DNA from 2 places in the Streptomyces sp. NPDC023541 genome. Region 1 is predicted to be linked to the other one. Evidence: riboswitches for the same ligand, from Rfam matches in the RefSeq annotation. Region 1 holds a riboswitch; the other holds the start of a gene.
What was found. Region 1 has a riboswitch for glycine ahead of gcvP (aminomethyl-transferring glycine dehydrogenase). Riboswitches for the same ligand answer to the same signal wherever they lie in the genome.

Region 1 (11,583 bases):
CCGCCGGCAGCGTGAAGAACGCCGAGGAGGCCTTGAAGGATGATGCCTTCGTCGTCATTTCCGGCGATGCGCTGACCGACTTCGACCTCACCGACCTGATCCGCTTCCACAAGGAGAAGGGCGCCCTCGTCACGGTGTGCCTGACCCGGGTCCCGAACCCGCTGGAATTCGGCATCACCATCGTGGACGAGGAAGGCAAGGTCGAGCGCTTCCTGGAGAAGCCCACCTGGGGCCAGGTGTTCTCGGACACCGTCAACACCGGTATCTACGTCATGGAGCCCGAGGTCTTCGACTACGTCGACGCGGACGTGTCGGTCGACTGGTCCAGCGACGTCTTCCCCCAGCTGATGAAGGAAGGCCGGCCGATCTACGGCTACGTCGCCGAGGGCTACTGGGAGGACGTGGGCACGCACGAGAGCTATGTCAAGGCGCAGGCCGACGTGCTCGAAGGCAAGGTCCAGGTCGACATGGACGGCTTCGAGATCTCGCCGGGCGTGTGGGTCGCCGAAGGAGCCGAGGTCAGCCCGGACGCCGTGCTGCGCGGACCCCTCTACATCGGGGACTACGCCAAGATCGAGGCCGGCGTGGAGATCCGGGAGCACACCGTCATCGGGTCGAACGTCGTCGTCAAGAGCGGCGCCTTCCTCCACCGGGCCGTCATCCACGACAACGTGTACATCGGCCCCCACAGCAACCTCCGCGGCTGCGTCATCGGCAAGAACACCGACATCATGCGCGCGGCACGGATCGAGGACGGGGCCGTCATCGGCGACGAGTGCCTCGTCGGTGAGGAATCGATTGTCCAGGGGAACGTGCGCGTCTACCCCTTCAAGACGATCGAGGCCGGTGCCTTCGTCAACACCTCCGTCATCTGGGAGTCCCGCGGGCAGGCCCACCTCTTCGGTGCGCGCGGTGTCTCCGGGATCCTGAACGTCGAGATCACCCCCGAACTCGTCGTCCGGCTGGCCGGTGCCTACGCCACCACCCTGAAGAAGGGCGCGATCGTCACCACGGCCCGCGACCATTCCCGCGGCGCCCGAGCGCTCAAGCGGGCGGTGATCTCGGCACTCCAGGCCAGCGCGATCAACGTACGGGACCTGGAGAACGTGCCGCTGCCCGTGGCGCGGCAGCAGACCGCGAGAGGCAGCGCCGGCGGCATCGTCCTGCGGACCTCGCCCGGAGTGCCGGACTCCGTCGACATCATGTTCCTCGACGAACGTGGAGCGGACCTCTCGCTCCAGCAGCAGCGCAAGCTGGACCGCGTCTACGCGCGCCAGGAATACCGGCGGGCGTTCCCCGGCGAGATCGGCGACCTGCAGTTCCCGGGCAGCGTCTTCGACGCCTATACCGGCTCGCTGCTGCGGCGCGTCGACACCACGGGGATCGCCGACGCCGGGCTCAAGGTCGTCGTCGACGCCACCAACGGCAGCGCCGGGCTCGTCATGCCGAGCCTCCTGGGACGGCTCGGGGTGGACGCCCTGACGATCAACCCGGGGCTCGACGAGACCAGGCCGACCGAGACCGCCGAGTCCCGGCGGGCCGGTCTGGTGCGGTTGGGCGAGATCGTGGCCTCGGCGCGGGCGGCCTTCGGCGTGCGGTTCGACCCGGTCGGCGAGCGGATCTCCCTCGTCGACGAGCGCGGGCGGATCATCGAGGACGACCGGGCCCTGCTGGTCATGCTCGACCTGGTGGCCGCCGAGAAGCGCAGCGGAAAGGTAGCGCTGCCGGTGACCACGACGCGCGTCGCCGAGCAGGTGGCCGCCTACCACGGCACCCAGGTGGAATGGACGACGACCTCGCCCGACGACCTGACCCGGGTCGGTCGGGCCGAGAACACGATCTTCGGCGGAGACGGCCGGGGCGGCTTCATCGTTCCGGAGTTCAGCAGCGTCTTCGACGGCTCGGCGGCGTTCGTGCAGCTGCTCGGCCTGGTGGCGCGTACCCAGCTCACGCTGAGCCAGATCGACGCCCGGATCCCGCGGGCGCACGTGCTCAAGCGGGACGTGCCGACGCCGTGGGCGGTGAAGGGGCTCGTCATGCGGCGGGTCGTGGAAGCGGCCGGAGACCGGCAGGTGGACACCACCGACGGGGTGCGTGTGGTCGAGGCCGACGGACGGTGGGCGCTGGTCCTGCCGGACCCGGCGGAGGCCGTGACGCACCTGTGGGCCGAGGGCCCCGACGACGCTTCCGCGCAGGCTCTGCTCGACGAGTGGGCCGCCGTGGTGGACGGCGCCGGGCACTGAGCGCCGCGCGTGCGCTGACGTAGGGTGGAAGTCCGGTGGGCCGGGGTGGGGGAGTCCCGGCCCGGCCCACCGGCTGGACGCATTGGGTGTGTGCGGCGCCGACATGCGACGATGTGCGGCATGTCGCAGCCGACCCACAACCGGACTCCGGCGTCTTCTGTGCCGGCGCGCCCCGACGCCTCCATGTCGCTGCTGACGCACGTGATGGACCACAGCCTCGACGAGGGCTACGCGGAGGCGACGGCCCGGCGCGAGGCGGACGGCACGGCCGGTCTGCCCCGCACCCTCAAGGCCAAACTGGGACTCGCCGCCGGGCTCGTGATCGCCGCGATGGTCGTCACGCTCGGTGCCGCCGAGGCCCGCGTGGACGCGCCGGTGCTCGCGAGGGAGCGCCAGGAGCTGATCGACCGGGTGCAGCGCGCCGACGAGCGCGCGGACGCCCTGGAGCAGAACATCGACCGGATTCGGACCGATGTCGCCGCACGTCAGCGCGCGGCTCTCAAGCAGCCCGGCGGGAGCCAGGGCGAGCTGGTCTCGCTGCTCTCCGGTGCAACCGAGGTCCGCGGGCCGGGGGTCAAGCTGGTCGTGGACGACGCGAGGGGCTCCTCCAAGGGCGACGGTGGCGGGCCGCGCGAGAGCAGCGGCTTCTCGGACACGGGCCGGCTCCGGGACCGTGACATGCAGAAGATCGTCAACGGGCTGTGGCAGTCCGGCGCCGAGGCGATCTCGATCAACGGGCAGAGGCTGACGGAACTGTCGGCGATCAGGGCCGCGGGTGACGCGATACTGGTCGACAACCGGCCGCTGGTGCCGCCGTACGAAGTGCTGGCGGTGGGGGACAAGAAGCGGCTCGGCCCGGCCTTCCAGGATTCGGCGGACGGCCAGTACCTGCACGTGCTCCAGGAGAGCTACGGGATCCGCTCCACCCTGTCCGCGGCCGACGAGCTCCGGCTGCCGCCCGCGTCGAGCCTGATCGTACGTACAGCCACAGCAGCAGAGCAGCAGAAGGGTGCATCGTGATCGCGGTACTGGGCCTCTTGGCCGGAGTGGTGGTCGGACTTCTGGTCCGGCCCGAGGTACCGGCCGTGGTGGAGCCTTATCTGCCCATCGCCGTGGTGGCGGCGCTGGACGCGGTGTTCGGCGGTCTGCGCGCCATGCTGGACGGCATCTTCGTGGACAAGGTCTTCGTGGTGTCGTTCCTGTCGAACGTCGTCGTGGCCGCGCTGATCGTCTTCCTCGGCGACAAGCTGGGCGTCGGCTCGCAGCTGTCCACCGGTGTGGTCGTCGTCCTCGGCATCCGCATCTTCTCCAACGCCGCGGCCATCCGCCGGCACGTGTTCCGGGCGTGATGGGGATGAGTGCGAACGACACCCCGCCCGAGGAACCGAACGTGCCGGAACAGCCTCTTGAAGAGAGAAAGACCCAGGCCGAGCCGGTCACCGGGGAGACCGGCCGGCAGCGGCTCGCCGCCGGTCTGTGGCCGCTGCGGGTGAGCAGGGCCCAACTGATCGTCGCGCTGCTGCTGTTCGTCCTGGGGCTGGGGCTGGCCATCCAGGTCCGCTCGAACAGCGACTCCAGTGCGCTGCGTGGGGCCCGGCAGGAGGACCTCGTACGGATCCTCGACGAGCTCGACGGCCGGACCAAGCGGCTGGAGGACGAGAAGCAGCGCCTGGAGGACCAGCGGCGGGAGCTGGAGAGCAGCTCCAACCAGGCGGAGGAGGCCCGCAAGCAGACCGTGGAGAAGGAGCGTCAACTCGGCATCCTGGCCGGTACCGTGGCAGCACAGGGACCGGGCATCACTCTCAAGATCACTGATCCCACCGGGCAGGTGCAGTCCGACCAGCTGCTGGACACGCTCCAGGAGCTGCGGGCCGCCGGGGCCGAGGCGATCCAGATCAACGGGGTGCGCATCGTGGCAGGCTCGTACTTCTCGGACGAGAACGGCGGGGTCGGGATCGACGGCAAGAAGATCACACAACCCTACGAGTTCAGGGTGATCGGCAAGCCGCAGGATCTGGAGCCCGCGCTCAACATCCCCGGCGGTGTCGTCCAGACGTTGGAGAAGGAGCAGGCCACGGTGGCCGTCACGCGGTCGGCGAAGATCGTTGTGGATGCCTTGCGGGCTGCGAAGCAGCCTGACTACGCTCGGTCGTCATCGGGATGAAGCGGAGTGGAGGGTGGAGCGGCGCACGCGGGCCGATGCCTGCGGGGGGTCGCCGCACCGAAGTTGCGGTGCGTGGTGGAAACTGTCTGGTGGTTACGGACGTTGTGAGAATGTCCGGGTCGGCAGGTGTCTGCATTCGGAGTTCGTCCTGCCCCACGGGCGGGTCTGTTTCAGTCAAGGGGAATCGCCCGTGAAGTTGTTTGAGAAGTTGTTCGGCAAGAAGAACCGCGAGGAGAGCGGCGCGGCGAGGCACCGCGCCGGCGGCGCGGACGGGCAGGGTGACCGGCCGCTGTTCCGCGACGAGGTCGCCGGTGCGGGTGAGGTTCCGGGTGCCCCCGGCGCGTCGTCTGTTGACCCTGCTGGTACCGGCCGCATAGGTTTCGGTGAACCATCAACCTCAAGTGCGGGTGGAGGGTTTGCCCCCGACCCGTATGCCACCAGTGCCTCCGCGGGGCAGCCGCGGCGCGAGGAGCCGTCCATGTCGGCCGAGCAGGTTTGCAGCAGGTGCGGACACCGCAGCGATGCGGCCAGCCGGTTCTGCTCCAACTGCGGAGCGCCGCTGCGGGCGGGTCTGACGCCGGAGCGTGCTTCGGAGACCACGTCCACCATCTCGATCTCGGGCCTGGAGGCCTACGAGGCCGAGGTGACGGGCCAGACGCACGTCTCGTCCTCGCTGTCCCCCGAGGCCCAGGCCGCGGTCGAGGCGCTCCCGCCCGGTTCCGCCCTGCTCATCGTGCGGCGCGGACCCAACTCCGGCAGCCGCTTCCTGCTGGACGGCGAACTGACCACGGCCGGCCGACACCCGCAGAGCGACATCTTCCTGGACGACGTCACCGTCTCCCGGCGCCATGTCGAGTTCCGCAGGAGTCAGGACGGCGGCTTCACCGTGGCCGATGTAGGCAGTCTCAACGGCACGTACGTCAACCGTGAGCCGATCGACTCCGTCGCCCTGCACAACGGCGACGAGGTGCAGATCGGCAAGTACCGGCTGGTCTTCTACGCGAGCCTGCGGGGCGTCTGACCCTCCCCCGGACCCGGTCCGGGGGCACCCGAGGGAAGGTCCCATGCTGCGCAATCCGACAGGCGGCTCCGGCAACGGCTCCGCCGGCTCGGCCGGGCGGCTGGTGAGCATCGGCACGGTGCTCACCACGCTGCGTGACGAGTTCCCCGAAGTCACGATCTCGAAGATCCGTTTTCTGGAGGCGGAGGGGCTGGTCGAGCCCCGGCGCACACCGTCCGGATACCGCAAGTTCAGCACGGAGGACGTGGAGCGCCTCGCCCGCATCCTGCGCCTGCAGCGTGACCACTACCTGCCGCTGAAGGTCATCCGCGAGCAGCTCGACGCGCTCGCCCGCGGTGAGCAGATCCGCATTCCGGCGCCCACGGCGCACGGCGAAGCCGCAGATCCGTCCGATCCCGCCGACCCAGCCGCCGTATACGCCGAGGTGGGGCAGGAGCGGCCCCCGCCGGCCCGTGTGGGGCGGGCGGAGCTCGTCGCGGCCGTCGGCGTGGACGAGGACCAGTTGGCCGAGTGGGAGTCGTACGGGCTGCTCGCCGAGACGCCGGGCGGCGGGTTCGACGCCGACGCGGTCACGGTGGCCCGGCTCGTGGCCGACCTGGGGCGTTTCGGCCTGGAGCCGCGGCACCTGCGCGCCATGAAGGCGGCCGCCGACCGGGAGGCGGGCCTGGTGGAGCAGGTCGTGGCACCGCTGCGCCGGCACCGCAACCCGCAGACCAGGGCCCACGCGGAGGCCACGATGAAGGAGCTCGCGGGGCTCTCCGTACGGCTGCACGAGGCCTTGGTGCAGACCGCTCTCGGCGTCCGGTTGCGCTGACCCCGTCGGTCGGGGGGGAGCCCCGACTACCCAAACCTGCCGAGCAGGTCCTAGGGTTGCTGTGTGAACGAGCTCGACGTTGTGGGTGTCCGGGTGGAAATGCCCTCCAACCAACCGATCGTGCTCCTGCGTGAAGTGGGAGGCGATCGGTACCTCCCCATCTGGATCGGTCCTGGGGAGGCTACTGCCATTGCCTTCGCCCAGCAGGGGATGGCCCCTGCCCGGCCGCTGACGCACGACCTGTTCAAGGACGTGCTGGAGGCGGTCGGTGAGGAGCTCACCGAGGTCCGGATCACGGATCTGCGGGAGGGCGTTTTCTATGCGGAGCTCGTCTTCGCCAGCGGGGTCGAGGTGAGCGCGCGGCCGTCGGACGCCATAGCCCTCGCCCTGCGGACGGGTACGCCGATCTACGGCAGTGACGGTGTTCTGGACGACGCCGGAATCGCCATCCCGGACGAGCAGGAGGACGAGGTGGAGAAGTTCCGCGAGTTCCTCGACCAGATCTCACCCGAGGACTTCGGCACCGGCCCGCAGTGAGAGTGCCGGCCGGGTCGTCCGCGGTGGGGCACCAGCCCATTCGAGTAGCTTTTCCCCGCGACCGGACACGGGAAACCACTCTCAGGGTGATTATCACTCGGCGTGCCGAGTGTGGCGATCGTTGACGCACCCCTGGTGACTGCCTACCTTCGAGGTGGGCAGGTCAAGGACGGAGGGTCGGCGTGAGGATCACGGGCGACGGTACGACCGGGGGCACCCCCGTACGGAGTGACACTGGGCCCTACCCGCTGCGCGGTGGTGCGGGCGGATCCGCGCGCCGTCAGCCGGAGTCGACGCCGGTCCAACCGGTGGGCGGGGAGCCGGTGCCCGAGCAGATCGGCTACCGCGGACCGACGGCGTGCGCCGCTGCCGGCATCACCTACCGACAGCTCGACTACTGGGCGCGCACCGGGCTGGTGGAGCCCAGCGTGCGGGCCGCGTACGGGTCGGGGACGCAGCGCCTCTACAGCTTCCGCGACGTCGTGGTCCTCAAGATCGTCAAGCGCTTCCTGGACACCGGTGTGGCGCTGCAGAACATCCGCACGGCGGTGCAGCACCTGCACGACCGCGAGCTGGCGGACCTCGAGCGGATGACGCTGATGAGCGACGGCGCCACCGTGTACGAGTGCACTTCGCCGGACCAGGTCGTCAGCCTCCTCCAGGGCGGGCAGGGCGTCTTCGGCATCGCCGTGGGCGTAGTGTGGCGCGACGTGGAGAGCGCGCTGTCGCAGCTGCACGGGGAGCGGGCGGACACCGGCGAGACCCTGGTCGGGCACAACCCGACGGACGAGCTGGCGGCTCGCCGCAACCGCGCCGTCTGACCGGGCGCCGGGGCTGTCAGTGGCGTAGGGCAGCATCGGTGCTGTGAGAGCCGCTCCGACCATCCTGCATCTGGACATGGACGCCTTCTACGCCTCCGTCGAGCAGGCGTCGAAGCCGAGCCTGCGCGGCAAGGCCGTCATCGTCGGCGGGCTCGGGCCGCGCGGGGTCGTCGCCACCGCCTCGTACGAGGCCAGGCGGTTCGGAGTGCACTCCGCGATGCCGATGGGCCAGGCGCGCAGGCTCTGCCCGAACGGCGCCTACCTGATCCCGCGCTTCACGCTCTACCGGCAGGTCAGCGACATCGTGATGGCCATGCTGCGGGAACTGTCGCCGCTGGTCGAGCCGCTCAGCCTGGACGAGGCCTTCGTGGACCTGGAGGCGGGCGGCGTCGCCTTCGACTCGGTCTCCGCGCGGGCCGCGGGCGAGCGGCTGCGGGCCGGCATCAGGGCCGCCACCGGGCTCAGCGGGTCCGTCGGGCTGGCCGGGTCGAAGATGCTGGCCAAGGTGGCCTCCGAGGAGGCCAAGCCCGCCGGGCTGCTGCTGATCGAGCCCGGGACCGAGCGGGAGCTGCTCGCACCGATGTCCGTACGGACCCTGCCCGGGGTGGGGCCGGCCACGGGGGAACACCTGCGCCGCGCCGGGATCACCACGGTGGGGGAGCTGGCCGAGGCCGGCGAGGACGAGCTGGTCCGTATGGTCGGGCGCGCGCACGGCGCGGGGCTGTACCGGATGGCGCTGGGGCTGGACGACCGGCCGGTGGTCGCGGAGCGGGACGCGAAGTCGGTGTCCGTCGAGGACACCTTCGACGTGGACCTGCACGACCGGGTGCGGATCCGGGGCGAGGTGCAGCGGCTCGCGGACCGGTGCGTGCAGCGCCTGCGGGCCTCGGGGCACTCGGGGCGCACCATCGTGCTCAAGGTGCGGCGCTACGACTTCTCCACGCTGACGCGGTCCGAGACGCTGCGCGGACCCACGGACGATCCGGCGGTGGTGCGGGAGGCTGCCGCGCGGCTGCTGGAGGCGGTGGACACCACGGGCGGGGTGCGACTGCTGGGGGTGGGGGTGACGGGACTCGCGGACTACACGCAGGAGGACCTCTTCGCGCAGTCGTCCGCGGCGGAGGCGGCGGACGCGGACGGCGTTGCGGGTGGCGCGGGCGGCGCGGGCGGCGCCGCAGGTGCGGCCGGGGGAGCAGAGCCGGAGGCCGCCGGCAGCGGCGCGGGCCCTTCGGAGGGGCCGGAGCAGCCGGGTGAGCCGCAGGAGGCTCCGGAGCGCCGCTGGGCGGCCGGGAGCGACGTACGGCACGTCCTGTACGGGCCGGGGTGGGTGCAGGGCAGCGGGGTCGGGCGGGTGACCGTGCGGTTCGAGCAGCCCGGCTCGGAGCCCGGCCGGGTGCGGACCTTCCGGGTGGACGACCCCGATCTGGAGCCCTCCGACCCGCTGCCGCTGGTGGGGGACATGCCGTAGGAGTCGTAGGAGGGGGCGGCTGTACCGGAGCTCAGCCCTCGTCGCCCGCCAGGCGGCCGAAGTCGCGGTGGAAGTCGGAGGGCAGGGTCGTGTCCAGGCCGTAGTGGTGGTAGAGCTGGAGTTCCTGCTCGGGAGACAGGTGGCGGCCGACGCCGAAATCCGGTGCGTCCTTGATGAGGGAGCGGTCGAAGGGCACCCGCAGGGTCTCGCCGACCATCTCGCTCGGCTCCAGCGGGACGAAGGCGTCCCGGCTGAACAGGCCGGTGCGGACGGCAGCCCATTCCGGGACACCCGTGGCATCGTCGAGGTAGACCTCGTCGATGGTGCCGATCTTGGCACCGTTGCGGTCGAACGCCTTGCGGCCGATCAGGCTGCGCGGATCGATGTCGGTCTGCACGGTCCCTCCAAATGGTCGCAACTGCTCCGTAATGACTACAGAAGTGCATTTCCCCACAGGAGGCCACTCGGGGAACACCTTGAACCCCGCTGGTAGTCTGGATGACGGCTGTCGACCCTGTGCGGGAGAGTCCTCCGAATGAGCAAGGCGGAGGCGCCGAAGGAGCAAATCCTCCCCGGAATCTCTCAGGCATACGTACCGCACGGACGAGGCCACTCTGGAAAGCAGGGGCGGTACCGGGCGCACAGTGCCGGTCCCTCCCCTCACCGACGGTGAAAGCCGGATGCCCGCGGGAGACCCCTGTTGGCGTCCGGTGAAACTCTCAGGTTGAAATGACAGAGGGGGAGGCCGTCCGGGTGCCCGCGCCGTGGTGCCCCTCGCAGGTCATATGACCAGGAGGCCTCCGTACATGACCGCCAACCGCATTCCGCTCTCCCAGCTGGAGCGAGGCATCCCCTTCGAACAGCGCCACATCGGCCCGGATGCCGAGGCGCAGGCGAAGATGCTCGCCCAGGTGGGCTACGGCTCCCTGGACGAACTGACCGCCGCCGCGGTCCCGGATGTGATCAAGACCGCCGACGCGCTCGACCTGCCCGAGGCGCGGACCGAGGCCGAGGTGCTCGCGGAGCTGCGCTCCCTCGCCGACCGCAACCAGGTCCTCACCCCCATGATCGGTCTCGGCTACTACGGGACCTTCACCCCGCCGGTGATCCTCCGCAACGTCATGGAGAACCCGGCCTGGTACACGGCGTACACGCCTTACCAGCCGGAGATCTCGCAGGGCCGTCTCGAGGCCCTCCTGAACTTCCAGACCGTCGTCGCCGACCTCACCGGCCTGCCGACCTCGGGCGCCTCGCTGCTCGACGAGGGAACCGCGGCCGCCGAGGCCATGACCCTGGCCCGCCGCGTGGGCAAGGTCAAGGGCAACGTCTTCCTCGTCGACGCCGACGCCCTGCCGCAGACCGTCGCCGTCATCGAGACCCGCGCCGAGCCGATCGGCATCGAGGTCGTCGTCGCGGACCTCTCCGACGGCATCCCCGCCGAGATCGCCGAGCGCGGCGTCTACGGCGTCCTGATCCAGTACCCGGGTGCCTCCGGCGCCGTCCGGGACATCAAGCCGGTCATCGACCAGGCGCACGAGCTCGGTGCCATCGTCACCGTCTCGGCCGACCTGCTCGCCCTGACCCTGCTGAAGTCCCCGGGCGCCCTGGGCGCCGACATCGCGGTGGGCACCACCCAGCGCTTCGGCGTCCCGATGGGCTTCGGCGGACCGCACGCCGGCTACATGGCCGTCCAGGACAAGCACGCCCGCTCGCTGCCCGGCCGCCTCGTCGGCGTCTCGGTGGACGCGGACGGCAACAAGGCCTACCGCCTGGCGCTGCAGACCCGTGAGCAGCACATCCGCCGCGAGAAGGCGACCAGCAACATCTGCACGGCGCAGGTCCTGCTCGCCGTCATGGCCGGCATGTACGCCGTCTACCACGGCCCGGACGGCCTGCGCACGATCGCCGGCCGCACCCACCGCTACGCGACGCTGCTCGCGGCCGGTCTGCGGGCCGGCGGGGTGGAGACCGTGCACGGCTCCTACTTCGACACGATCACGGTCCGCGTCCCGGGCCGCGCCGCCGAGGTCGTCGCCGCCGCCCGCGAGGGCGGGGTCAACCTCCACCAGGTCGACGCCGACCTCGTCTCCATCAGCTGCGACGAGACCACCCTGCGGGCCGACATCGAGGCCGTCTGGGCCGCCTTCGGCGTCACCGCGGACATCGAGGCGCTCGACGGGACCGCGGAGGACACCCTCCCCGAGGCACTGCTGCGCTCGGACGCGTACCTGACGCACCCGGTCTTCCACCAGCACCGCTCCGAGACCGCGATGCTGCGCTACCTGCGCAAGCTCTCGGACAAGGACTACGCGCTGGACCGCGGGATGATCCCGCTGGGCTCCTGCACCATGAAGCTCAACGCGACCACCGAGATGGAGCCGGTGACCTGGCCCGAGTTCGGCCAGCTGCACCCCTTCGCCCCGGTGGAGCAGGCCGAGGGCTACCTCACGCTCATCAACGAGCTGGAGGAACGACTCTGCGAGGTCACCGGCTACGACAAGGTCTCCATCCAGCC
Region 2 (11,583 bases), on a different contig from region 1:
ATGGCGACCAGCGCAGGACGACGGCTCCAAGGTCGAGCTGCTGGACGGCGCGACCAACGGTGACACCGGCGGTCAGCACTGGCGGGTGACGAACCAGCAGGGCGTCCAGTACCACTTCGGGCTGAACCGCCTGCCGGGCTGGACCACCGGGAAGCTGGAGACCAACTCCGCGTGGACGGTGCCGGTCTATGGCAACCACCCGGGCGAGGCCTGCTACAAGGCCTCCTACGCCGATTCGGTCTGCAACCAGGCCTGGCGCTGGAACCTCGACTACGTCGTGGACCCGCACGGCAACGCCATGACCTACTGGTACGCCAAGGAGCACAACAACTACGGCTCCAACGTGCAGGACGACGGCAAGACGACCGCCCGCCCGTACGACCGCGGCGGCTGGCTCCAGCACGTCGACTACGGCCTGCGCTCGGACAACCTCTTCACCCTGTCCCCGGCACGTGTCGACTTCAAGGCCGTCGAGCGCTGCATCCCCACCAAGGACTTCGACTGCGCCGATACCAAGCTCGTCGACGGTGCGAAGTGGGACGTGACCAAGAACTGGCCGGACGTACCCGCCGACCAGATCTGCGACACCGGCAAGGAGTGCAAGGACCGCTACACGCCGACCTTCTTCAGCCGGAAGATGCTCGAGGCGGTCACGACCAGTGTCCTCAAGGCGGGCAAGCACGAGGCGGTGGACACCTGGGTCCTGACGCACGACTTCCGTTCCACCGGCGATGGTGGTGTGGCCCTTGAGTACCCGATGTGGCTGGCACAGATCCAGCACACCGGCAAGAACGGCGACGGCGCCGATGCCGAGATGCCTCCCGTGGTCTTCGAGGGCGTCCAGCTGGAGAACCGCGTCGACAACAACGAGGACGGCAGCCCGCCGTTCCTGCGCTGGCGCGTCCAGAAGATCCGCACCGAGACCGGCGCGGTCACCGCGGTCAAGTACGCGCCGACCGAGTGCAGCACCAAGGAGCCGAAGAAGCTCCCTGCCTCGCCCGAGAACAACACCCTGCGGTGCTACCCGGTGATCAAGGAGATCCCGGACCCGAACGACCCCAAGGGCGAGAAGAAGCTCTACGTCACCGACTGGTTCCACAAGCACCGCGTCGACCAGGTCAGGGACGAGAACCCGAACGCCATCTCCCCGACCAAGGAGACGAACTACCAGTACCTCGACGCTCCGGCCTGGGCGTTCGACGACGAGACGGAACAGCTGAGCGAGAAGGCCCGCACCTGGAACCAGTGGCGCGGCTACGGACGCGTCCGGACCCTGGTGGGTGTCGCCCCGGACAAGCGGAGCCAGACCGAAACGGTGTTCTTCCGGGGCATGGACGGGGACAAGGCCCCCTCCCAGCCCGGCGGCAAGCGCTCGGTCGTGATCAAGGACTCCGAGGGCGGCGAGATCGCCGACCAGGAGATGTACGCGGGCCAGGTCCGCGAGACGCTGTACTACAAGGGTGAGGGCGAGCCGCTCGAATCGGCCTCCCTGAGCACGCCCGGACACTCGGGGCCGACCGCGACGCGCAAGCGTGCGGACGGGGCCGAGCCGCTCCAGGCATGGACGGGCCACCTGTCCAAGATCACCTCGCGCAGTGTGCTGTCCGACGACCGGGGGCAGCGTCGCACCGGTATCGAGCACAACTACGACTCCCGTGGCCGCCTCACGCAGACGACGAACCGGGGCGACCTCGCGGTCACCACGGACGACACCTGTACGCGCTACGAGTACCACGAGGATCCGTCCAAGTGGATGTTCGGGTACCAGAAGCGGGCGGAGAGCCTCTCGAAGGCGTGTGACGCTCCGGACATCTCCCGTCCGGCGGACGTCATATCCGACCAGGTCTCGCAGTTCGACGCGGTCGGCAACGTGGTCCGTACCGAGTCGATCGACTCGTACGCGGGCGCGACGCCCAAGTACGTGCTGAGCGGCACGGCGACCTACGACGTCCACGGCAGGCCGGCCAGCTCCACGGACGTGCACGGGGCGACGTCGAAGACCGAGTACGTTCCCGCTGTCGGCGGTGTGCCGACGAAGGTGGTCACGACCAACCCCCTCGGACACACCACCACGACGGAACTGGACGCGGGCCGGGCCCTTCCCCTCGTGAAGGAGGACGCCAACAAGCGCCGGACCGTCATGCGGTACGACGCCCTGGGGCGACTCCTTAAGGCGTGGTCCCCGGACCGTGACCCGGCGGTCACTGTCCCGGACGCCGAGTTCTCGTACGACATCCGGCCGGGGTCCGCGGACGCACCGGTCGTCATCACGAACAAGTACCTGCTGGAGAGCGGCAACTACCGGACCCGGTACGACTTCTACGACGGTTCGCTGCGGCTGAGGCAGACCCAGCAGCAGGCCCTCGACCAGGGGCGGGTGATCACGGACACCTTCTATGACAGCCGTGGCCAGGTCCGCATGGAGAACGGGGCCTACTACAACGACCAGGCGCCGTCCTCCCAGATGTGGGTGCCCGTCGAGAGCAAGGTCCCGTCTTCCAGCCGGACCGAGTACGACGGCATGGGCCGCCCGGTGGCGACCATTTCCCAGAAGAACGGCCAGGAGACCTGGCGTACGACGACCTCGTACGGTGGTGACTGGGTCGCGGTCGACCCCCCGAAGGGCGACACCCCGACCAAGGCGTTCGTGGACGCCCAGGGCCGCAAGACCCAGCTGCACCAGTTCAGCGGTGACGCCCCGGTCGGTACTCCCGCGAACACCATCAAGTACTCCTACACGCGGCGCGGTCAGCTGGACACGGTGACCGATGTCGCCGGCAACGTCTGGTCGTACAAGTACGACCTCCGAGGGCGCGCGTACGAGGCCACTGACCCCGACAAGGGCGTCATGAAGACCACGTACGGTGTCGGAGACAGGATCGAGACCGTTACCGACAATCGTGGCAAGACCGTCGGTTTCGCCTACGACGTGCTGGGTCGCATCACCTCGACGCACGAAGGCTCCCCGCAGGGAACCAAGCTCACCGAGACGACGTACGACACCCTCCCCGGCGGGCTCGGCATGCCGGTGTCCTCCACCCGCTACGACCAGGGCAACGCCTACACGCAGGCCGTCACCGCTTACGACAGCGAATACCGCCGCCTGGGCAGCAAGGTCACGATCCCCGCGGCCGAAGGCAAGCTCGCCGGCACGTACACCTACAACTACACCCACAGCAAGACCGTGGGCCTCGCGACCTCCGTCCAGCATCCGGCCGCGGCCGGCCTGCCCGCGGACCGGGTGGCGACCGGCTACAACGGCCTCGACCAGCCCGCGAGCACCTCGGTCAACGGGCGCGCCTTCCTGACGAGCTCCGAGTACAGCCCGCTCGGCGACCTGGTGCGCACCAACGTGGGTGACGCGAACAAGCAGATCGTCTCGACCTACGAGTTCGACGAGCAGACGCGGCGCATGAGCCGCACGTACCACTCACAGCAGTCGGGCACCGGCTGGAGCCAGATCAGTGACGTCCGTACAAGCTACGACGCCACCGGCAACATCCTGAAGATCACCGACCGCATGGACGGCTCCGCAGCCGCCACCGACACGCAGTGCTTCTCGTACGACTACCTGCGGCGGATGACGGACGCCTGGACCGCGACCGACGACTGCGCGGCTCAGCCGGGTGGCTCCGGTCCCGGAGCGGGGCCCAAGGTCGGCGGACCGGACGCGTACTGGAGCTCCTACACCTTCGACGCCGTGGGCAACCGCACCTCGGAAGTCCAGCACGACGCGACGGGGAACACCGCCAAGGACGTCACCCGTACGTACATCTACCCCCAGAACGGTCCTGCCAAGAACCGTCTGCTGAAGGTGGACACCAAGGGCCCGGGCGGTACGCGGACCGACAGCTACGGCTACGACGAGGCGGGAAACACCACCCGCCGAGAGGTCCAGGGCGGGGTCCAGAGCCTGGAATGGGACACCGAGGGGCACCTGAAGAAGGTCTCCCCGGTACCGGGCGACGAGGCAAAGGACACCGAGTACCTCTACGACGCCAGCGGCAACCGGCTCATCCGGCGCGACCCGAACGGCACCACGCTGTACCTGCCGGGAACCGAGATCCAGGTGGCCAAGTCCACCGGTGCCGTCAAGGGGACCCGTTACTACACCTCGGCCAACGGCCCGGTGATGGTCAGGGTGGCCGAGGGCGGGAAGACGACCACCTCGTACCTGCTGAAGGACCACAACGGTACGGCCACGACGTCGGTCGACGCGGCCACCCAGGCGGTCACCCGGCGCAAGTCCATGCCGTTCGGTGATCCGCGCGGCCAGAAGCCGGCGGTCTGGCCGTCCGAGAGGGGCTTCGTCGGCGGGACCCAGGACCCCTCCACGGGACTGACCCACCTCGGAGCACGCGAGTACGACCCGTCGATCGGACGGTTCATCTCGACGGACCCGCAACTGGACATGGCCGAGTCGCAGACCATGAACCCGTACGCCTACGGGAACAACAGCCCGGTCACCTTCTCCGACCCCTCGGGCCAGTTCTGGGGCCTGCTCCGGATGGTGGCCGAGATGATCGGCCAGATGGTGGGCAAGTCCACCGACGAGGTGCTCCGGCTCACGGGCCACGGCCGGCTTGCCGGCGGAGGTTCCGCACCCGCCCCCGCGAAGCCGAAGCCGACCGTCTCCCAGGCCGATGTCCAGAGGGCGGAGGCGATTCGCAAGCAGTCCAAGATGGACGTCGCGATCAATATCGCCAAGGAAGTGGCCAAGGGCGTCACGGGCTGGGAGGACATTGCCGACTGCATCGGCGGTAACAAGAAGACCTGTGTGATGCTCGCCGCCGAACAGCTGCTCGGCGTCCTCGGCAAGGCGAAGCGGGTACTGAAGGCCGTCGAGCGGGCCTGGTCCATGTACCGCAAGTGGGAAGACGACGTCCGCTGGTCCGCGGGCATGCTGATGCGTTCGGAAAACGACGCGAAGGCGATGGCCAAGTACACGGAGGACTTCAACGACTGGCAGAAACAGGCCGACGCGGCCAAGGCCGCGAAAAAGGCTGACGTCGAGGCTCCGGCCGCCAAGCAGGCCGACAGCGGAGGCAGCGCCGACTCCGGCGGAGGCGGCTCCGGCGGTGGCGGCTCGGGCGGTGGCGGCTCGGGCGGTGGCGGTGGTTCCGGCGGAGGGGGGATCAACCCCCGAGGTGAGAGCCGTACGGTGCCCATCGTCGAGGTCGACAGGGCTTCGGCCGGCTGGGACCAGTCGCAGCGACTGAAGGAAGTGGCGCGCCGAGTGCCCGTGTTCGCGGCGCTGGGCAGGAGTGCCAAGCACAGCGGCCGGACATATGTCGGTGCGATGAACATGCGGACCGGCGACACCGTGCTGGCGTCGTCCGGCGGCGGCCATTGCGCGGAGGGGAACGCCCTCAAGGCACTCGGTGGTAACTTGTCCGAGGTCATATTCACGGACGCCTACCAGGTCAAGCGTAAGGACGGCCGCCTGAAGGCCGAAATCAAACCGGTCTGCACGAATTGCCAGACCAACTATTCTCCGGAGAACTTTGTGCCCGGAATTCAGGCCGACGAGGGCGGAGCATGGGGACGATGACGAAGCAACTGGAACTCGTCGGGATGGAGATCCAGCGCCACGACTGGAGCGCGATGCTCTGTGGCTGCGGCGAGTCGGGCGCGCACCTGCCGGCCCTGCTTCTCGAACTGGCGGCGCAGCCGGAGGACGGCGCCGGAATCGGCTACGAAGGCGTCGCCCGGCATGTGGTCTCACCGGCCGACATGTTCCTCGAGACGGCCCCTTCGGTGGTCGCGGTCGCCATGGCGGTACTGGCGTCGCAGACGCCTGAGTACGCCCGTGTCGCCCATCTCCAGATGGTGCTGTCCATCCTCTCGGCGGACACTCAGGCGCCCGTTCCCGCCTTGGCGGGACGTGACGTGGCGGCTGAATGCGAGGCCGAGGTCCGGCGAGGGCTGTGGACCTTGTACGCAGAAGTGTTGTCCAGCGAATCAATTGATGCGCGCAGTCATGCGTACGAGATCCTCACGTTGATCGAAGAGGATGAAGAACGCCTGGAACGACTCCAGGCGGCTGCGGGTGAAGGGCTGCCCTGGGATCTGCGCTCCTGATTGACCGACCCGAATGACGAAGGGCCCCGTACCTTGCTCCTGCAAGGTACGGGGCCCTTCGGGTCATCCGGGCGCCGGTGCGTTTCGGATCAGCACTCGATGACGTTGACCGCGAGGCCGCCGCGGGCGGTCTCCTTGTACTTGACCTTCATGTCGGCGCCGGTCTCCTTCATGGTCTTGATGACCTTGTCGAGGGAGACCTTGTGCGTGCCGTCGCCGCGCATCGCCATCTTGGCGGCGGTGACGGCCTTGACCGCGGCCATGCCGTTGCGCTCGATGCAGGGGATCTGGACCAGGCCGCCGACCGGGTCGCAGGTCAGGCCCAGGTTGTGCTCCATGCCGATCTCGGCGGCGTTCTCGACCTGCTCCGGGGTGCCGCCCAGGACCTCGGCGAGGGCGCCGGCCGCCATCGAGCAGGCCGAGCCGACCTCGCCCTGGCAGCCGACCTCGGCGCCGGAGATCGACGCGTTCTCCTTGAACAGCATGCCGATGGCGCCCGCCGCCAGCAGGAAGCGCACCACGCCGTCCTCGTCCGCGCCCGGGACGAAGTTCATGTAGTAGTGCAGGACGGCCGGGAGGACGCCCGCCGCGCCGTTGGTGGGCGCGGTGACGACACGGCCGCCGGCCGCGTTCTCCTCGTTGACCGCCATCGCGTAGATCGTCGTCCACTCGCTGCGGTGCATCATCGGGTCGCCCTCGGTGCGCAGCTGGCGCGCCGTGGAGGCGGCGCGGCGCTTGACCCGCAGGCCGCCCGGGAGGATGCCCTCGCGGGACATGCCGCGCGAGACGCAGGACTGCATGACGCGCCAGATCTCCAGGAGGCCCTCGCGGATCTCCTCCTCCGTGCGCCAGGCCTTCTCGTTCTCCAGCATCAGCGAGGAGATCGACAGGCCGGTCTCGTTCGCCAGGCGCAGCATCTCGTCACCGGAGCGGAAGGGGTACTTCAGCACAGTGTCGTCGAGCTTGATCCGGTCCTCGCCGACCGCGTCCTCGTCCACGACGAAGCCGCCGCCGACCGAGTAGTAGGTCTTCTCCAGCAGCGGGGTGCCGGCCTCGTCGTACGCGAAGAGCGTCATGCCGTTCGCGTGGTAAGGCAGGGAGCGCCGGCGGTGCAGGATCAGCTGGTTCGGCTCGTCGAAGGCGATCTCGTGGCCATCACCTATCTCCGCGCCCAGCAGCCGCAGGCGACCGCTCTTGCGGATGCGCTCCACCTCGTCGTCCGCCGTCTCCACGTTGACGGTGCGGGGGGAGTGGCCCTCCAGGCCCAGCAGCACCGCCTTGGGGGTGCCGTGGCCGTGGCCGGTCGCGCCGAGGGACCCGAAGAGCTCGGCCCGCACGGAGGCCGTCTGGGCGAGCACGCCGTCCTTCTTCAGCCGCGTCACGAACATGCGCGCTGCGCGCATCGGACCGACCGTGTGGGAGGAGGAGGGACCGATGCCGATGGAGAAGAGATCGAAGACGGAGATGGCCACGGTGGCGGACTCCCTTGTCTGCTCGTGGGGTGGGAGGGGGCAGGAGAGGTGGATTGTTCAGATTTTGTCCGACAGACGAGCTTAGCGCGGTCCGGTGAACGTCCTGGCTGCCGACCGACGTGGGAAGGATTACGCGGACGGGTCGGGCAGGTGTCGCCCTGCCCCCCGGGGCGCCGGGGAGGGGGGAGGCGGAGGGACATGGGAAGGGCCCGGCCCGTGCACAGACGGGGCCGGGCCCTTCCACGCCACCGCTAGAGCGACGGGTACAGCGGGAACTTCGCGGCGAGCGCCGAGACGCGCGCCTTGAGGCCCTCGGCGTCGTACGTCGGCTTCAGCGCCTGCGCGATGATCTCGGCGACCTCGGTGAAGGCCTCGGCGTCGAAACCGCGGGTGGCGAGGGCCGGCGTACCGATCCGCAGGCCCGAGGTGACCATCGGCGGCCGCGGGTCGTTCGGGATGGCGTTGCGGTTGACCGTGATGCCGACCTCGTGGAGGCGGTCCTCGGCCTGCTGGCCGTCCAGCTCGGAGTTGCGCAGGTCGACCAGGACCAGGTGCACGTCGGTGCCGCCGGTGAGGACGTCCACACCCACGGCCTTGACGTCGTCCTGGACCAGGCGGGCGGCGAGGATCTTCGCGCCCTCCAGGGTGCGCTCCTGGCGCTCCTTGAACTCGGGCGAGGCCGCGACCTTGAAGGAGACGGCCTTGGCCGCGATCACGTGCTCCAGCGGGCCGCCCTGCTGGCCCGGGAAGACCGCGGAGTTGATCTTCTTGGCCAGCTCCTGCGTCGACAGGATGACACCGCCGCGCGGACCGCCGAGGGTCTTGTGCGTGGTGGTCGTCACGACGTGGGCGTGCGGGACCGGGTTCGGGTGCAGGCCCGCGGCGACCAGGCCGGCGAAGTGCGCCATGTCGACCATCAGGTACGCGCCGACCTCGTCCGCGATGCGGCGGAAGGCGGCGAAGTCCAGCTGGCGCGGGTAGGCGGACCAGCCGGCGACGATCAGCTGCGGCTTGGACTCCTTGGCGAGGCGCTCGACCTCGGCCATGTCGACCTCACCGGTCTCGTCGACGTGGTACGGGACCACGTTGTAGAGCTTGCCGGAGAAGTTGATCTTCATGCCGTGGGTCAGGTGGCCGCCGTGGGCCAGGTTCAGGCCCATGATCGTGTCGCCCGGCTTGAGCAGCGCGAACATCGCGGCGGCGTTCGCCTGCGCACCGGAGTGGGGCTGGACGTTCGCGGCCTCGGCGCCGAACAGCGCCTTGATGCGGTCGATCGCGATCTGCTCGACCACGTCGACGTGCTCGCAACCGCCGTAGTAGCGGCGGCCCGGGTAGCCCTCGGCGTACTTGTTGGTGAGGACCGAGCCCTGGGCCTCCATGACGGCGACCGGAGCGAAGTTCTCCGACGCGATCATCTCCAGGGTGGACTGCTGGCGCACGAGCTCGGCGTCGACGGCTGCGGCGACGTCGGGGTCGAGTTCGTGGAGAGGGGTGTTCAGTACGGACATCAGGATCCCCTGGGGTCAGTTACCGGCGGTGAGCTTGGTGTACTCCTCGGCGGAGAGCACGTCCTTGGGCTCCTCCGAGATGCGCACCTTGAACAGCCAGCCGCCCTCGAACGGGGCGGTGTTCACGAGCGCCGGGTCGTCCACGACGTCCTGGTTGGCCTCGACGATCTCGCCGGAGACCGGGGAGTAGAGGTCGGAGACCGACTTGGTCGACTCCAGCTCGCCACAGGTCTCGCCCTCGGTCACGGTGTCGCCGACCGCGGGGAGCTGGGCGTAGACGACGTCACCGAGCGCGTTGGCCGCGAACTCCGTGATGCCGACCGTCGCGACGCCGTCCACGACGTCGGACAGCCACTCGTGCTCCTTGGTGTAACGCAGATTCTCGGGGGTGCTCATGGCCTGATTCTCCTGGATGCGGGGGAGTGGATACGAACTACGGTCTTGGGTACTGAGACGGCGCCGTTCCGGTAGCCGGACGGCGGACGTCGTGCGCGGAGGGCTACTTCTGCCGCTTGTAGAACGGCAGCGCCACGACCTCGTACGGCTCATGCGTACCGCGAATGTCGACGCCGACGCCGGAGGCGCCGGGCGCGGCGTGCTCCGCGTCCACGTACGCCATGGCGATCGGCTTGCCCAGCGTCGGGGACGGGGCGCCCGAGGTGACCTCGCCGATCACCTCTCCGCCGAAGGTGACGGGGAAGCCGGCGCGCGGGACGCGGCGGCCCTCGGCGATCAGGCCGACCAGCTTGCGCGGCGCCTTGGTCGCGGCCTTCTCGGCGGCGGCCTCCAGGGCGGCGCGGCCGACGAAGTCCCCCTCCTTCTCGAACTTCACGACCCGGCCCAGACCCGCATCGAACGGGGTCAGGGCGGTGGTCAGCTCGTGCCCGTACAGCGGCATGCCCGCTTCCAGGCGCAGGGTGTCGCGGCAGGACAGGCCGGCCGGGACCAGGCCGACGCCCTCACCGGCCTTGGTCAGCGCCTGCCAGAGCTCCACGGCGTGCTCGGGGGCGACGAACAGCTCGAAGCCGTCCTCGCCGGTGTAGCCCGTACGCGCGATCAGCGCGGGCACGCCCGCGACGGTGCCCGGCAGGCCGGCGTAGTACTTGAGGCCGTCCAGGTCGGCGTCGGTGAGGGACGCCAGGATGCCGGGGGACTCCGGACCCTGCACCGCGATCAGCGCGTAGGCGTCGCGGTCGTCGCGGACCTCGGTGTCGAAGCCGGCGGCGCGCTCGGTCAGGGCGTCGAGGACGACCTGGGCGTTGGAGGCGTTGGCGACGACCATGTACTCGGTCTCGCCGAGGCGGTAGACGATCAGGTCGTCGAGGATCCCGCCGTCCTCCTGGCAGATGTGCGTGTAGCGGGCGCGGCCGACGCCGACGGTCGAGATGTTGCCGACCAGCGCGTAGTCCAGGGCCTTGACGGCCTCCGGGCCGGTCAGCGTGATCTCGCCCATGTGCGAGAGGTCGAAGAGGCCGGCCTTGGTGCGTACGGCGTTGTGTTCGTCGCGCTCGCTGGCGTACCGAAGCGGCATGTCCCAGCCCGCGAAGTCGGTCATGGTCGCACCGAGCGAGCGGTGCAGCGCATCGAGGGCGGTCAGGCGGGGGGCAGTGCTCATGGGTGTGGCTCCCGGGTCCCAGGGCATCGACATGACATGACGAGGACGTTCCTCCCCATCTGTCATCGGAACCTGAGAGGTTCGCCGAGAGTTCCGCCGATCCATCGATCGCCGGTGTCCGCGACTTGCACCTTGGGTGGAGCTGCCGGGCAGCTCGCTTTTCAGATCTGCCTCATCCACGCGGTACGGGGCCTGAGAGATTCAAGGGAGGTTCTTGCTCCTTCGGCGCCCGCGCACGGCCTTGCGGCGTGCCGGGACTCTCCCGCGCGGATTCAAGCGGCCGGTATGCAGTTGGTCCAGATGGCGCACATCATTGCACGCCGTGTCCGAGATCGGGGGTGGGGGCCCGAAAGTTCGTACGCCCATCCGAGCGGGCGGAACGGAACCGGACATGCCGATTACCGTCTCTTTACACTCAGTGGGCAAGGGTCCCGGTGACCCGATTCGGGGGGAGGCGAACACTGTGCGGAGATTCGGAGTGGTGGCGACGACGGGAACCGTGGACGCGGTGCCGGCGCAGCGGCGCGGCGCCCGTGAGCGCAGGAAGGCGGCGGACGGCGGCCTCGGCCTCGTACGCGACCTGCGCGGCCCGGCGCTGCGCGGACCGCGGCGGCTCGGCTTCGCCGAGGGCGACATCGTCGTGGTCTCCGGCCTCCCCGGCGGCGGCAAGAGCACGCTGATCAAGCGGGCCGCGCCCGAGGGCGGGGCCGTCGACTCCCAGGACACCCGCGAGCGCTGGGAGCGCCGGATGCCCGCCGCCCTGCCGTACGCGGTGTACCGCCCGCTGGTGCGCGCCGCGCACTACTGGGGGCTCTACCGGATCCTGCGCTCCGGCGCCTCCGTCGTCGTCCACGACTGCGGCACCCAGGCCTGGGTGCGCGGGCTGCTCGCCGCGGCCGCGCGCCGC

Region 2: linked by a shared signal. The riboswitch ahead of gcvT (glycine cleavage system aminomethyltransferase GcvT) and the one ahead of gcvP (aminomethyl-transferring glycine dehydrogenase) in region 1 are both predicted to bind glycine.

The regions. Positions count from the first base shown of each region.
Region 1 is NZ_JBVHJO010000036.1:8,068-19,650, reverse strand. Features, by position in the region: gene ACZ3X1_RS37070 (mannose-1-phosphate guanyltransferase) at 1-2,243, shown strand, start outside; gene ACZ3X1_RS37065 (DUF881 domain-containing protein) at 2,355-3,263, shown strand; gene ACZ3X1_RS37060 (small basic family protein) at 3,260-3,592, shown strand; gene ACZ3X1_RS37055 (DUF881 domain-containing protein) at 3,598-4,407, shown strand; gene ACZ3X1_RS37050 (FHA domain-containing protein) at 4,490-5,428, shown strand; gene ftsR (transcriptional regulator FtsR) at 5,472-6,242, shown strand; gene ACZ3X1_RS37040 (bifunctional nuclease family protein) at 6,306-6,779, shown strand; gene ACZ3X1_RS37035 (MerR family transcriptional regulator) at 6,962-7,600, shown strand; gene ACZ3X1_RS37030 (DNA polymerase IV) at 7,644-9,068, shown strand; gene ACZ3X1_RS37025 (PRC-barrel domain-containing protein) at 9,100-9,465, opposite strand; glycine riboswitch at 9,578-9,676, shown strand; gene gcvP (aminomethyl-transferring glycine dehydrogenase) at 9,875-11,583, shown strand, end outside.
Region 2 is NZ_JBVHJO010000004.1:248,639-260,221, reverse strand. Features, by position in the region: gene ACZ3X1_RS11740 (RHS repeat domain-containing protein) at 1-5,551, shown strand, start outside; gene ACZ3X1_RS11735 (hypothetical protein) at 5,548-6,081, shown strand; gene ACZ3X1_RS11730 (L-serine ammonia-lyase) at 6,171-7,553, opposite strand; gene glyA (serine hydroxymethyltransferase) at 7,805-9,061, opposite strand; gene gcvH (glycine cleavage system protein GcvH) at 9,077-9,457, opposite strand; gene gcvT (glycine cleavage system aminomethyltransferase GcvT) at 9,561-10,676, opposite strand; glycine riboswitch at 10,848-10,951, opposite strand; gene ACZ3X1_RS11710 (AAA family ATPase) at 11,158-11,583, shown strand, end outside.